Regions from separate parts of the Lacrimispora cavernae genome, predicted to be linked through region 2. Evidence: a T-box and tRNA genes for the amino acid it is inferred to sense, from the RefSeq annotation. Region 2 holds a T-box; the other holds one or more tRNA genes.
What was found. A T-box is a leader RNA that pairs with one kind of tRNA and senses whether it is charged. The one in region 2 lies ahead of tyrS (tyrosine--tRNA ligase), so its partner is inferred to be a tRNA-Tyr.
Positions count from the first base shown of each region.

Region 1 (7,980 bases), 700 kb from region 2:
CGGTTCTTCCCGGGCAGACCTGCATTTCCGCTGCGTGATCTTATCCTCTTTTTCTACCCTTCCGCATAGCAGGGGGCTATGCACATCATATAAAGTCCTCTTCCTATTCACTGCTTCAACGCTGTCATTGGCATAGCAATACCTGCACCCGGCAAGGCAGGTGTCATAGGTTCCCACCTCAACACTTTCCAGGCATCCGCATTCCATTCTCTGGTTTTTATCCTTTCTCCGGCATACCGGACCGCCTGTTAAATGTTCCGCCATAACGGGATCAATGCAGCTTCCCCGGAAAATTCCAACAGAGCTTAAATCTGCTTTTTCCGCACACGCTTCAATTCTAAGCCCGTAACCTCCTGCAATCACGGCCAGCCTTCCACCAAGCTTCTTCATCCCCTCTTCGTCCAGTTCTTCTACCGGGATTCCCTTCATGTTACGCTCTGTTTTTCCATACTTGTCCAGAAAACTGATCACTACCTTTTCTGTTAAACCGCATAACCCCCTGGCGATTTCCTCAAAAGCCCGCAAATGGTATTCTTCCCTGTACCGGTCGTTAAGGAATATGGGATCATACCGCCAGACCATACGGTCCCTTCCCACCTGTTCTGCCGTATTCCGGAAAATTTCAATCAGACGTCTTTTATCCGGCAGGCCAGGTTCAATATCTTTCCCGTATCCAGTCAATGTGAATTGGATATAAAAAGGAATGCTCCCCAGCTCCCCTATCCGTCCCATCATTGGTTCCGGGTTTTTCGTCCAGAAAACCATAAGTTCCACCTGCTCCGGGGAAAGATCGATCCGGCTGATCTGGCGGCTGTTCATGGGATTCTTTACATATAGATACCCTTCTTTTAACCTGTCAAAAAACCAATCCGGATAAAACTGCGGAATATCAGTCCGCCTGCTGACACTGAGTATCATCTCATCTTACTCCTGTCTCTTCTTAATAAAACCATTATAAGCCACCAATGTGTCCGCTTCAACGGCTTTAAACCATGTTTTTTAAGATCATGGCATCCTTTGGATAAAGTTGGCATAATGGTTCGGCTCCTATCTGGGAATTCTGATAAATGAATTGAAGCATGTTACATCAATGCCTGCAATAATACCCATTTATATTGATATGAGATAAAAAAGAAGAATTTGTGATTGGAGGATCCCCATGAAAAACGAACCTGTATTTTTAACCGACAAAAACCATAACGTCATTCTGGAAGCCATTGCCGGAACTCCCAACGCTGCACTCCCGGACAGCTTGAAACCTTTTGAAATATTAGAGCCTAATACCTCGGATGGAGCCGCAGAAAAGCATGCCCCGGTCATTGAAACAGAAGGAAATCATGTGACCGTAAAGGTAGGCAGCGCGTTCCATCCCATGACTGAGGATCACAACATTGCCTGGGTCTGCCTGCAGACAACGGCAGGCAGCGTTATGAGGGTAAGCTTAAGTCCGGACTGTGAACCGGTGGCCCGCTTTACACTGGAAAACGGCGATTCTCCAAAGGCCGCTTTCGCCTACTGCAATCTTCATGGATTCTGGAAAACAGAGGCATAACAAAAAAAGCCTTCCCAACCGGGATTGGCTTTTTTAATTACTCTCAAACAAGTTGAACTTTGCAACCTCCTGCTTTAACGCCTGTGCCTGTGCCGCCAGTTCTTCACTGGAAGCCGAGCTTTCCTCCGCTGCTGCATTGGACTGGACAACGGCAGATACCTGGGACAGCCCTTTTAAGATCTGCTCCATAGCCTTGGCCTGTTCCAGAGTGGATGATTCAATTTCCTCCATGACCTGTTCCACAAGAATGGATTTATCTGCAATCTCCTTAAGGATTCCTGCGGTCTCATCCGTCTGTCTTTTTCCCTCTGATACCGCCTTTACCGTATTCTCAATCAGTTTGGCAGTCTGTTTTGCCGCATCAGCGGATTTGGCTGACAGGTTCCGCACCTCCCCTGCAACCACCGCAAACCCCTGGCCCCCACTTCCGGCCCGGGCTGCTTCAACGGCTGCGTTTAAAGCCAGTATGTTGGTCTGAAATGCAATGTCCTCAATCATTTTTGTGATGCCGGATATTTTCTCAGAAGACAGGCTTACCTCTTCCATAGCGGAATGAAGGCTCTGCATATGCCGGTTTCCTGCACTGACCCTTGATCCGGATTGCTTTACATAATCGGAAGCCTTCCGTACATGCTCTGAATTCTTTTCTGTCATTTCCGAAACATTAACAATGGAAGCATTTAATACTTCCACCGTTGCCGCCTGCATGGCTGCTCCGGAAGCAAGAGCCTGGGAGGCGCCGGAAACCTGTTCTGCTCCGGAATTGACCTCCTGGGCGGAGGAACGGATGTTTAATATGATATCATTTAAGCGGGAAGCGATCATTTCCATGGAACTTCGTATTCCGTTAAATTCACCTGGATATTCACAATTACTTTGAACCGTAAGGTTGCCACAGGAGACCTGCTGTAAAAATCCGGAAATATCATAGATGATATCCCGGTATTTCCCTGCCATTTCATTGACCTTTTCTCCGATTCCCCCTATTTCGTCGTGACGTTTCATATGCAGTTCAATGCTCAAATCTCCGGCAGATAACTGATCAATGGAATCAACCACCTGCCCGATGGGCTTTGTTATCCGGTCCGTGATCCGAAACATGACAAAAACCGCAAGTATCAGGGAAACAGCTCCCAAAATGACAGCATTTAACATGGAGGTTATAACACCGGACATAAATTCCGATTCCGAAGCGGTCACATTCACCGACCAGCCATTGGTGCCTTTCACAGGAGCATAGGAACCAAATCTGTTATCTCCGTTCCAGTGATAAAATCCAAAGCCGTTTTCCCCAGCCGCCATTGCGGTTTCCAGTTTTGCGATTTCTCCATAAGCGGCTTGATCTTTCTTTGCCGCCTCTGCATCATTTTGCCGGGATAATACCAGAGAAAAATCCTCGTGGGCCACTTTCGTACCTTCCTGATTTAAAATATAGGTACTTCCCGTATCTCCAAGCTTCGTATCCTGGATCATTTCCTGGAAAACAGAATAAGGAAATTCAATCATAATGACCAGATCATCATAAGGGTATGCATATTCAAAGAAAGCGGAATCCTTATGAATCATGGGGTCGGATAAAAAGGGAGTTCCGTTTTTGGCCTGGAGGTATGCATTGTCCTGTTCATAGGATTTTCCATTGACAACAGAGGTCCCGTCAGATGAAATAATATCGATGTTATTAAGTCCGTACTGGGAACATGATATCCGTAAGAATATATTGATGCTGCCCTCTTTTTGCACATTTCCCTTCATATAAAGGGCGATTGATTCGGATATGATGGAATACTCCTCCAGCTTCTGAGTTATTTTTTCAGAAACCAGTTACGAAGTTTCCTTTAAGCTCTTGGCCAAGGATCTCCGGGTCGTATGATAGGTCAGATAAATGGAGCCTATGGACAGTACGAATACAATGCAGATGATACATCCAATGGTGAATGTTACCAGTTCCTTTTTTATTCCCTTGTATTTCCTTTTCATATTATGTTATCCTCCGATATCCATTTTACCCCTCTGTCATTACAATTACAGCGGTCTAATGCGTATATCGGCAAATTTTCAGATAACTATATATATTTTACCAATGTTTTACATTTATTTAGGCTATTTTTTACAAACTGGGCAAACAGTGTCCTGTAAAATGATTTTCGCCTTGTTTTCTCTATTGCGTATCTATGCCTCCCGTTTTTTGTTTAATAATAAATTTTTGCCTGATATCCCTGGCTCTGTCATATGTACCGGATCTAATATGAGGTCCAGTTCTTCTTCACTTATAAGTTTTTCCTGCAGAATTAATGTTCTTACGGATTTGCCGCTATTCATGGCTTTCTTAGCAATATCTGCCGCTTTTTGGTACCCAACATGGGGACAAATCGCTGTGATGATTCCCACACTGTTTTCTACTAAATAACGGCATCTTGTTTCATTAGCCGTAATACCGGATACGCAGTTATCTACAAATGTCTGTACGGCATAGGCAAGAGTGTCAATCGACTGGAACATACAATAAAAAATAATCGGTTCAAATGCATTTAATTCTAATTGTCCGGCTTCTGCGGCCATGGTGATGGTTACATCATTGCCTATAATATTAAAGGCCACCTGATTTACAACTTCGGGAATAACCGGATTTACTTTGCCGGGCATGATTGATGAACCATTTTGCTTAGCAGGAAGGTTGATTTCCTGAAAGCCTGTTCTTGGTCCGGAAGACATCAGGCGAAGATCATTGGCAATTTTAGACAGTGTTACAGCGCAGGCCTTGACTGCACCTGATACGGCAACGAAAGAGTCAAGATTTTGTGTTGCATCGATCAAATCTGAAGCCTGCACCAATTCCATATTTGACACCTTGGCTAAATTAGGCACAATACGTTTCAAATAACTCACATCTGCATTGATACCTGTCCCTATAGCTGTTCCGCCCATATTTAAAGTACACATTTCTTCCATGGCTTTGTCCATGCGGCGGATATCACGCATAATTGCTGTTGAATAGGCTGTAAACTCCTGGCCCAGCCGAATGGGAACTGCATCCTGCATCTGGGTGCGTCCCATCTTTAAGACATGGTCAAATTCGACAGCTTTTTCACAAAATGCTTTATTCAGCCGGAGAAGTTCTTTTTTCAAATTTTTAAGAAGTCTTAATGAAGTCATTTTCCCGGCGCTTGGAATGACATCATTTGTGGACTGGCCGCAGTTTACATGATCATTGGGATTCACAATGGAATAATCGCCTTTTTGTCCGCCCAGAAGTTCAATGGCCCGGTTGGCTATCACTTCATTGGCATTCATATTCAGAGAAGTTCCTGCTCCGCCCTGGATCGGATCAACGATAAAGTCTTTATGGAATTTTCCAGCCAGAATTTCATCACATGCCTGAACAATGGCTTCTGCAGTTTTTTTGTCCAGAAGATTGATCTCAAGATTGGTAATTGCTGCTGCTTTTTTTATGTAAGCAAGGCTGTTAATGATTTCAGGGTGAATGTTGAGACCGGTAATATGAAAGTTTTCTGCCGCACGAAGTGATTGTACGCCATAATACACATTCCCCGGTACACCTTTGACTCCTATGGAATCCTTTTCTATCCGGTAATCTTTGTTATTTTTATTATCCAATGATATATCCTCCATAATTGGCAAAATGCCATTTTGTATTGTATTTATTATAGAATTTATATATAATATAATCAAATACGTATATTTCTATAACAAGTATAACTTTAGAGTTATATAACCAAATGGGAGGTTCATGATGTTTAAGGGAATGGATTATGTATACATGGTGTACAAAGAACAAAGTTTTTCCAACGCAGCAAAAAAATTATTTATCTCTCAGCCTTCCCTAAGCGCTACCATAAAAAGAATAGAAAATAAAATCGGCTATCCGATTTTTGACAGAAGTACAAAGCCTTTGACTCTGACGGAATGTGGAGAAAAATATATTAAGTCTGTGGAGGAAATGCTTTTTATTGAAAGTGACTTTTACAACTTTGTGAATGACTGGGGAGATTTGAAAATTGGAAAGCTGGTCCTGGGAGGAAGCAGCCTTTTTTCTTCATGGGTACTGCCTCCTTTAATTGGCGAATTTACCCGGCGCTTTCCAATGGTTAAGGTGGAGCTGATTGAAGAGAGCACAGCCGCATTGGCATCCTATCTCCAAAATGGCAGAATTGATTTGATGATTGATAATTGTTCTCTGGACAAAGCCATATTTGACAGCCGCATTTACAAAAAAGAACATTTGCTTCTGGCTGTGCCGAAAACCTTTGAAATTAACCGGGAAGCAAAGCAGTACCAGGTTCCGGTAAAACGGATTCTTGATGGTTCCTTTTTGGAAGAAAATATTAGACCGGCACCGCTTAAACTGTTTGAAAAAGAGCCATTTATTATGCTGAAGCCTGAGAACGATACAAGGAAGCGCGCAATAGAAATTCTGCAGGAGTACGACATTGCTCCAGAAATTGTATTTGAACTTGACCAGCAGCTTACTTCTTATAATATAACCTGTTCAGGAATGGGAATATCCTTTATTAGTGACACACTGATCGCACAGGTTCTGTCTCATCCAAATGTTATCTATTATAAGATCGAAAGTAGCATTTGCCAGCGAAACTTATGTTTCTATTGGAAGACCGGCAGACGCTTCACCCGGGCAATGGAGGAGTTTTTGAAAATTACGGGGAACAGATAAGATTGATATACCTGGATTTCTCATTTTTAAACGCCAAAAAACCTTGTGCTCCATATCAGAGTACAAGGTCTCTTTTTCATCATGCCGGCGACCGGAATCGAACCGGTACGGGAGATTAGTCCCGCAGGATTTTAAGTCCTGTGCGTCTGCCTGTTCCGCCACGCCGGCATTCTCATATACCGCATCAGTTCTTAACAACGGTACGGACTGGGTGGAGAAGGATTCGAACCTTCGAAGTCGTCGACAACAGATTTACAGTCTGCCCCCTTTGGCCGCTCGGGAACCCACCCATGCTTTTTATTAAGCAAGCGAGTGTTATTTTATCACAGGGACATTAAAAAATCAAGGTTTTTTATAAAAAAATAAATTTTCTAATTCTGGTCCGCCACAAGCAAAACAGAGCTTGTTCCCGGCATGGAGACAAGCACCTGGCCGTCCATCACCTCATAGGGAACTTTGCCTGCATTGTACCCGTTTTCACAGGTCAGCATGTATCGGGACATGATTTCTCCATCCTTCATTCCCAGCTGCCATACAGGGATACTGATCTGCCGTTCTTCTGCCAGGTTATTGACCGCCACGGCACAAATGCTGTCCTTCCAGAAACGCCCGTAAGAAATGAGATGGTTCCCGGCAAGAAGCTGCTTTAAGGACCCAAACCGCAGTGCCGGTATGCTGTGATGAAGTCCTGTCATATACCGGTGAAACTCGATCAGCTCTAAATCCTCTCTGCCCCAGGGATAGGTTCTCCGGTTATCAGGATCTGTCCAGCCGCAGACACCGGCCTCGTCTCCATAATAAATCGCAGGTGCACCGGGCCAGGTCATCTGGATCATGACCGCCTCTCTGAAAATCCCCTTATGAATGCCCTGGGAAGCTGCTTCCGGCCCCAGAGTGGAAGTCCGTCCCACCCGGCCATTGGTTCTGGTCATAAAGCGGGAATGGTCATGGTTTGACAGTTCATTCATAGCCGTCTGAATGGAGCCTGTCATCATACGGCTCATATGGTAGTTCATGGACTTAAAAAAGCTTTCTCCGTCGCCAAACAGACTTAAGTTGCTTTCATCGCTGTGCTTTTCCATTCCCGTCAAAAACCAGGTTACCGGCTCCATGAAGGCATCATAATTCATGACCGTATCCCACTGGTCCCCCTGGAGCCAGCCAGACGGGTCACCGTAATGCTCTGCCAGTACAATGGCATCCGGATTAGCCTCTTTTACCGCCTTTCGGAAATCTCTCCAGAACTTATGGTTGTATTCGCTGCTGTGGCCTAAATCTGCCGCCACATCAAGACGCCAGCCATCTACGTTGTAGGGCGGGGAAACCCATTTCCGGGCAACTTGCAGGATATACTCATACAAAGTCTGGGAATCCTCATAATTAAGCTTTGGAAGAGTTTCATGCCCCCACCAGCCGTCATAGGAACGGTTATAGGGCCAGGCTCCTTCATCGTGAAATTTAAAAAATGTCCTGTATGGACTGTCCTTTGACACATAGGCTCCGGGCTGGTATTTTTCAGACATCTCATAGATCCGTTCTCCATCCAGCCATTTATTAAACGAGCCGCAATGATTAAATACCCCATCAAGGATGACCCTCATCCCCCGCTTGTGCACCTCTTCCACAAACCGGGCAAAAAATTCATTGCTGGCTTCTAAATTCTCCTTATCCGTAGTCCGGATCATGTATTTTGTGGCAAACCGGTTATCCTTTGCATCGGATGCTACCGGCTGCCCTC
Region 1 covers NZ_CP157940.1:3,864,318-3,872,297, reverse strand. The annotation lists gene ABFV83_RS18200 (DUF1848 domain-containing protein) at 1-918, opposite strand, end outside; gene ABFV83_RS18195 (desulfoferrodoxin family protein) at 1,160-1,552, shown strand; gene ABFV83_RS18190 (methyl-accepting chemotaxis protein) at 1,586-3,292, opposite strand; gene ABFV83_RS18185 (hypothetical protein) at 3,374-3,529, opposite strand; gene ABFV83_RS18180 (aspartate ammonia-lyase) at 3,722-5,167, opposite strand; gene ABFV83_RS18175 (LysR family transcriptional regulator) at 5,301-6,242, shown strand; tRNA gene ABFV83_RS18170 (tRNA-Leu) at 6,325-6,410, opposite strand; tRNA gene ABFV83_RS18165 (tRNA-Tyr) at 6,451-6,532, opposite strand; gene ABFV83_RS18160 (glycoside hydrolase family 13 protein) at 6,614-7,980, opposite strand, start outside.
Region 1: it has a tRNA-Tyr gene. The T-box ahead of tyrS (tyrosine--tRNA ligase) is inferred to sense a tRNA for this amino acid. The anticodon was not compared.

Region 2 (7,980 bases):
GCCAAGCGCTTCCGTTGCAAAACAGATTTTAGATGATCTGGTAGAGGCCAACAGGGAATACTGGCCGGAATTAAAGTAGGATTTTCTTAACTTCAATGATAAAAAAGATTCTTAGGGAGACTTTAGCCTCGTTCTTTTGACAGGACGGGGCTTTTTTTTGTTATATATTAACATTGCATTCCATCGATACGCTACAATTAAAATATTTTAAGTAAAAATATAGGCATGTATGAATACTTATAACTTTAAATTTACTTTCATTTTACTACAGATTGATAGATAAGTTTACATAATGCATTTATACTGGAAGTAGTAAAAAATAATACATATGTAGAAAGTAGGAGTGTAATGCCTAAAACTTATGTGCTAGATACCAATGTACTGATTCAGGCCCCTTATGCCTTAGAATCCTTTGAAGAGAACTGCATTGTCCTTCCCTTAGCAGTACTGGAAGAGCTTGACAGGCTTAAAAACTCCGACGGAGAACGCGGCAGCAACGCCCGGCAAGCGATTCGATTACTGGAAAATCTGCGCCTTTCCGGAAGCCTCAATGAGGGCGTTCCCCTTTCAAACGGTGGGTTTCTCCGATTGGAAGTAAACCATGTGGACGTTCCTCTGCCAGAAGGAATGCAGCCCAATAGCCAGGACAACCGCATCCTGAAAGTGTGCAGGGGATTGTGCAATCAAGGAGAATCTGTTATTTTAGTTACCCGGGATATTGTAGTCCGGATCAAGGCACAGATGATGGGAATTCCTGCGGAGGACTTTACTACCGATCAGGTTCCCGTTTCTTCGGGACAGTATACCGGGCGAGCGGAAGTATATGCTCCCGATGAAACCCTGTCCTCTTTTAAGAAAAAAGGAGTGCCGGCTGATCTGCTTTACACCATAGATGATCATGGGATATTTGTTCCGGTAAAACTTATGGAGAATCAGTTTGTACTGATCCGCTCGGATATTTCGGAAAAAAAGACGATACTGGGCCGCTTTCAGAAGGGGAAAGTTGTAGCTCTGGCCTACAAAAATATCCGGCCTTTCGGGGTAAAAGCCCGTAACGTGGGCCAGCAGTTTTTGCAGGAGGCCTTGATGCTTCCCGCTGATGAGGCACCTTTAGTGATTGTAAAGGGCCCTGCGGGTACGGCTAAGACGTTTTACGCTCTGGCGGTCGGATTGGAAAAAACAGTGGAACAGGCGCAGAAAGAATATCGCAAGCTTCTCATCTGCCGTCCCAATGCGCAATTTGATCAGGACATTGGATTTCTTCCGGGAAGTGAGCAGGAAAAAATCTCTCCTCTTCTCCGCCCCATCGTGGATAACCTTGAAATACTCTTAGACCATGGGCCCCATGAATCCCGCTGGGATGAAAAGGAACTGCACGGCAGAATCGATTATCTTTTTACGACAGGCATTATTTCAGCCGAAGCTATGAATTTCATGCGCGGGCGTTCCATCACCGATACCTGGCTTATTATCGACGAGGCACAAAATCTGACGCCACGGCAGGTGAAAGGGATTGTTACCCGGGTGGGCAAGGGCACTAAAGTTATTTTGCTGGGAGATCCGGCTCAGATAGACCATCCTCTTCTGGATGAGCGTACCAACGGTCTCTCTTATGCGGCAGAGCGGATGAAGGGCAGCCCGCTCAGTGTTCAACTTGCGATGCTCCCAGATGAATGCGTGCGCTCCGATCTGGCTTTGGACGCGGCCCAAAGGATGTAAATGCAGATGGGCAGTTGCTCTTAAAACTCCTAACTGGTATTGTTAAATAAATATAAACTGGCACTTTTGATAAGTCCAGTTTTGGGGCATAATAAGTGTATTAACTTAGACCCCAAAATACTAGGAGGATTTATTATGTCAGAACAATATGAACTCAATAAAAATCTGGCCCAAATGCTAAAGGGCGGCGTAATCATGGACGTCAGCACCCCGGAACAAGCACAAATAGCTGAAAAAGCCGGTGCGTGCGCTGTGATGGCACTGGAGCGGATTCCCGCCGACATTCGGGCTGCAGGCGGCGTTTCCCGGATGAGCGACCCTAAAATGATTAGAGGGATTCAATCAGCGGTTTCCATTCCCGTAATGGCAAAGGTACGCATTGGGCATTTTGTGGAAGCACAGCTTCTGGAAGCCATCGAAATCGACTACATAGATGAAAGCGAAGTACTTTCTCCGGCTGATGACATCTATCACATTGACAAAACTAAATTCCGCGCACCCTTTGTCTGCGGTGCCAAGGACCTTGGAGAAGCATTGCGCCGTATTGCCGAGGGCGCGTCGATGCTTCGTACCAAGGGCGAGCCAGGGACTGGAGACGTGGTGCAGGCAGTGCGGCATATGCGGAAAATTCAAAGCGAAATCCGGATGCTCACTGCATTGCAGGAGGATGAATTATTTGAAGCTGCTAAACAACTGGCTTCCCCATTGGATCTGGTGAAATGGGTGGCACAAAACGGCAAACTGCCTGTGGTGAACTTTGCAGCAGGAGGCGTGGCGACTCCTGCTGATGCCGCGCTGCTGATGCAGTTGGGAGCGGAAGGTGTGTTTGTGGGTTCTGGTATCTTTAAATCCGGCAATCCGGAAAAACGTGCCGCTGCCATTGTGAAAGCTGTTGCCAATTTTAATAATGCAAAATTAATCGCAGAACTTAGTGAAGACTTGGGAGAAGCGATGGTAGGTATCAACGAGCAGGAAATCGCCCTCTTGATGGCAGAACGTGGAAAGTAGAGTGAACGATGCGAATTGGAATACTTGCCTTGCAGGGCGCATTTATAGAGCATGGAAAGATGTTGTCAAAACTGGGGGCAGACAGCTTTGAAATCCGGCAGCGGGCAGATTTTACCGAAGAAATGAGTGGCTTAATTTTGCCCGGAGGCGAAAGCACGGTGATGGAAAAGCTGATGCGGGAATTAGAATTAAAGGAGCCAATCCTTCAGATGATTCAGAGTGGTTTCCCTGTGATGGGTACCTGCGCTGGTATGATCCTGCTGGCGAAAACGGTTATCGGAGGAGAAAACCATCTTGCCTGTATGGACATTACAGTGGAGCGCAACGCTTACGGGAGGCAGCTGGCCAGCTTCAAAACTGAATCGGAATTTGGCGGTGCGGGAACCATCCCCATGGTGTTTATCCGTGCGCCATATGTTGCAGATGTTGGTCAGGGAGTGGAGGTTTTAGCAAAGGTTGACGGAAAAATCGTGGCTGCCCGGGAAAAGAATATGCTGGCTTGTGCTTTCCATCCAGAGCTGACGGAAGATACGACCGTTCATTCTCACTTTTTGCACATGTGCAGATAAAAAATGAAAAAACCCCTCTTGACAAATAAAACTAAACAACATATACTAGTCAATAACTTCATAAAACAAGTAAAAGCGTTGATAAGAACAAGTAGCAGTACGATGGACCACACAGAAAGCAGCCGGCAGATGAGAGGCGCGTGGAAAACGAATTGCGAATACATCTTTGAGCTTCGCACCCAACGGCTGAGAGGCCAAGTAGGCTGCGACGGATTCCCGCACCCGTTATTGTGCTAGAGTATCGCATCAGGTACTCAAAGAGGTAGGCAGCGTGAGCTGTTTATAAACTTAAGGTGGTAACACGAGACTTCAGCCTCGTCCTTTTGATAGGACGGGGCTTATTTTTATGAAAAAGGAGAATAATGATGACAATTTATGACGAATTGAAAGCCCGTGGCCTGATCGCCCAGGTGACTAACGAAGAAGAAATCAGCAAAATGGTAAATGAAGGAAAAGCCGTATTCTATATCGGATTTGATCCCACGGCCGACAGCCTTCACGTAGGACATTTTATGGCCCTGTGCTTAATGAAGCGCCTTCAGGAGGCAGGCAATAAGCCCATCGCCCTGATCGGAGGCGGAACCGGTATGGTTGGAGATCCTTCCGGAAGAAGCGACTTGCGCCAGGTGATGACAGTGGAAACAATCCAGCATAACTGTGACTGCTTTAAAAAGCAGATGAGCCGTTTTATCGACTTTTCTGAAGGAAAGGCCCTTATGGTCAATAACGCAGACTGGCTGCTGAACTTAAATTATATCGATTTTCTCCGGGAGGTTGGCCCCCATTTCTCCGTCAACCGCATGCTGACTGCTGAATGCTATAAGCAGCGTATGGAAAAGGGCTTAAGCTTCCTGGAATTCAACTACATGATCATGCAGAGCTATGACTTCTATGAGCTGTTTAACCGTTATGGCTGCAACATGCAGTTTGGCGGAGATGACCAGTGGAGCAATATGCTTGGCGGCACAGAGTTAATCCGCCGGAAGCTGGGAAAAGATGCCCATGCCATGACCATTACCCTGCTTTTAAATTCCGAAGGAAATAAGATGGGAAAAACCCAGTCCGGCGCCGTATGGCTTGATCCGGAAAAGACTTCACCCTTTGATTTCTTCCAGTACTGGAGAAACATTGCCGATGCGGATGTGTTAAAGTGCCTGCGCATGCTGACCTTCCTTCCCATCGAGCAGATTAACGAGATGGATAGCTGGGAAGGCAGCCAGTTAAATGAAGCAAAAGAAATTCTTGCCTACGAGCTGACCAATCTGGTCCATGGGGAAGAGGAAGCGGAAAGGGCCAGGGAGAGTGCCAGAGCGCTGTTTACCGGCGGCAATGCGGCTGATATGCCCACCTGCGAACTGGAAGAGGCAGATTTTACGGACGGAAGCATTGACATCCTTGCCATTCTCCAAAAATCCGGTCTGGCTCCCACACGTTCCGAAGCAAGGCGCAATGTGGAACAGGGCGGAGTGACCGTAGAAGGTGAAACTGTTTCTGATGTAAAAGCTGTTTTTGCGAAAGAGAAATTCTCCGGAGAAGGAATTATAGTAAAACGCGGCAAGAAAAAGTTTGTAAGGGTAATTGCAAAATAAAGAAAAGAAGGTAGAAAAATCCGGCTGATTCCAGCCGGATTTTTCTACTTTATGGCCATGATGGCATTAGCTCCGGATCCTTTAAGGTAAGTGCAAAATGAAGCTTTTCATCATAGGACTCTAAATAAGGAAGAGATTCATATTCTTTTCTCAGCTTCTCGTAAATGCTTAATATAGGCTGACAGCGGATAGCGGTGGTGTCAAGGATTTCATCAAGATGTTCCACTGCCAGGTCAACGATGGCTTCATCCAACAGGCCGTCCCCCTTCATACTGAAGAGGATGGACAGAATGTGATCTTTTGGAAAGGAGTCTTTATAGCTTCTTGTACCGGTTAAGGCACTGATGATGTCGGCAATGGCTACCAACCGTTCTTCCGTAGTCAAATCTCGGGCTTTCAGCTTATTAGGATACCCGGATCCATCCAGCTTTTCATGATGACGCAGTGCGATGCGCTCAATGGCTTTATCAATACTGCCCCCGAATATTTTCTCCGTGTAATTTACATGGGTCCTCATAATTGCCATGGCCTGCCTGCTTAATTTTCCCGGATACTCAAGAATTTCCACCGGAACCGCGATTTTACCCAAATCGTGGAGCAGTGAGCCGCAGAGGACCATATTTAATTGTTCCTCATTAAAGGACAGGAGTTTTCCCAGCTCATAGCTGATGCTGGTGGTAGTTATGGTATGGGTCACCGTATGATGGCTTCTGAAATCAATGATAAAGACCAGCATTTTCAAATACTCTGTAGTCTCTTCTTCGGAAAGGGGAATGCTGGTTAAAAAGTCAAAGTATTCGGAATCGTTTCTCCATTCATTTTCAATGGAATCCTGAAAGTCAAGCTTAGAGGCAAGATCTACAATATGAGGTGCGAAAATGTTGTTGGCTCCCTGGGTTATCAGCTGGAGAGTTTCCTCCCAGGAATTCTTTTCCAGTGACATGGAGACATCAATGCGGTCTGCAATGTGAAGAATTTGTGCCAGATTTTTAATTTTTGTACTGGGCTCGTCCCCTTTTTCCAGGAAATTCCAGGTGATATGGTGTAAAAGCACTGCAGGAGCTAACTTTTTGAGGGGGGAAAAATATCGTATGAAAAGGTATCCGTAGAAGGAATGATTCCAAACATCATCGGTTTCAAATTGAAGCATTTTGGAGATTTCTTCTGTCTTATATGCCCCGATATCATGAAGCTGGGCCAGAAAACAGATATCACGAAGCTCCTGACTGGAATATTGCCCGGTATTTCGCAGCATGCGGGAAATGATATAAGCCACGTGGGAACCGTGTTCTGTCAGCCGTGGATCAATGTAACCGCAGAAGCGCCGGATAATGCCTAAGACGCTTTTGTTATTTATATTTTTTGTATACTGCATTTGCATGCATGAATCCTCCTTTGTAGTCATTGCTCTAAAGACAGTTTACCATATCAGTCCATATATGGAAAGAATAGAAAAGAGTTTGCTGCATAATAATTTGCTTTCATGTTTGAAACCGAATTATTTGACTAAGGTATACGTATATGTTAAAATAATAACCGATATCTAAATCAATGGAAATGACAGGTAAAGTGAGGATGTTAGCTTATGGAAAGTAAATACAGGCGTCTTTATAAGGAACTGCTTGAAAAAATAGAAAAACGGGAATACCGTCCGGGAGACAAGCTTCCGGCGGAAGGGGAGCTGATGGAAATTTACGGCGCATCCCGTGACACCGTCCGCAAGGCCCTGGGACTTTTGGAGGAGGATGGCTGCATCCGAAAAGCCAGGGGAAAAGCCGCCGAGGTAGTGGATAAGAGCAAGTTTAATTTTCCGGTATCGGAGATAGCAAGCTTTAAGGAAATCTACCGTTATTCGGAATCCAGGCCCAGAACCTTTGTGGAGAATTTAGAAATCGTCAAAAATAATAAAAAGCTTATGGAGGCGCTTCAGATCGGCCCGGAGGATGAGGCTTTTGTGCTGGAACGGGTCCGGGAGATCGATGGGGAAAAGATCATCATTGATAAGGATTATTTTTCCAGGAAGGTTGTGGAGAATCTGCCTTTGCGTGCTGCCCAGGATTCTGTTTATGAATACCTGGAGAATGAACAGGGGCTTAAAATTGGTTTTGCCATGAAGGAGATCACGGTCCATATGGCGGCCGATGAAGATTACCGCCTCCTTGATATGGGGCGTTATGATATGGTTGTGGTGGTAAAGAGTTATACGTATCTGGAGGATTCCACCCTGTTCCAGTACACCGAATCCCGCCACAGGCCGGACAAGTTTAAATTTGTGGATTTTGCCCGCCGGAAATTATAATTGCTGTCTTCACTGCCCTTGCCTGTATGCCCACAAGTTAATTTTCTTTTCTGCATATTGACAAAGTTATACGTATATGTTATAGTATGATTACAAAATAAACATATAAGTTCGCGAACGCCAAAAACATGTATGAAGGGAGTATGGATATGGGTAAGTATGAGAGCGATGCAAGGAAACTGTTAGAGTATGTGGGGGGAAAGGAAAATATAGGGGCAGTGACTCATTGTATGACGAGAATGCGTTTTGCACTGATTGACCCGGAAAAAGCGGATACAAAGCAGATCGGAGCCCTTTCAAGCGTCAAAGGCACCTTTACACAGGCCGGACAGTTTCAGGTAATTATTGGAAATGATGTACAGTCCTTTTACAATGACTTTGTTTCTGTATCCGGCGTGGAAGGAGTATCAAAGGATGAAGTAAAGAAAGAGGCAAAAGGAAACTTAAATCTTTTGCAGCGGGCGGTGGCGGATATTGCGGAGATTTTTGCTCCGTTGATTCCGGCGATCATCGTAGGCGGTCTGATCCTTGGCTTCCGCAACATAATAGGAGAGATCAAGTTCATGAATGGGGGAGCAGAAACCCTTATTCAGGTATCTCAGTTCTGGGCCGGTGTTCACAGCTTTCTCTGGCTCCTTGGTGAGGCGATCTTCCATTTCCTGCCCGTAGGAATCACCTGGTCTGTCACAAAAAAGATGGGAACCACACAGATCCTTGGAATTGTTCTGGGACTTACCCTTGTGTCTCCCCAGCTTTTAAATGCCTATGCCATGGCATCAGGCGCTGAGGTTCCGGT
Region 2 covers NZ_CP157940.1:70,998-78,977, forward strand. The annotation lists gene ABFV83_RS00370 (6-phospho-alpha-glucosidase) at 1-79, shown strand, start outside; gene ABFV83_RS00375 (PhoH family protein) at 349-1,719, shown strand; gene pdxS (pyridoxal 5'-phosphate synthase lyase subunit PdxS) at 1,855-2,727, shown strand; gene pdxT (pyridoxal 5'-phosphate synthase glutaminase subunit PdxT) at 2,736-3,296, shown strand; T-box leader at 3,366-3,622, shown strand; gene tyrS (tyrosine--tRNA ligase) at 3,662-4,885, shown strand; gene ABFV83_RS00395 (HD domain-containing phosphohydrolase) at 4,935-6,260, opposite strand; gene treR (trehalose operon repressor) at 6,471-7,184, shown strand; gene treP (PTS system trehalose-specific EIIBC component) at 7,334-7,980, shown strand, end outside.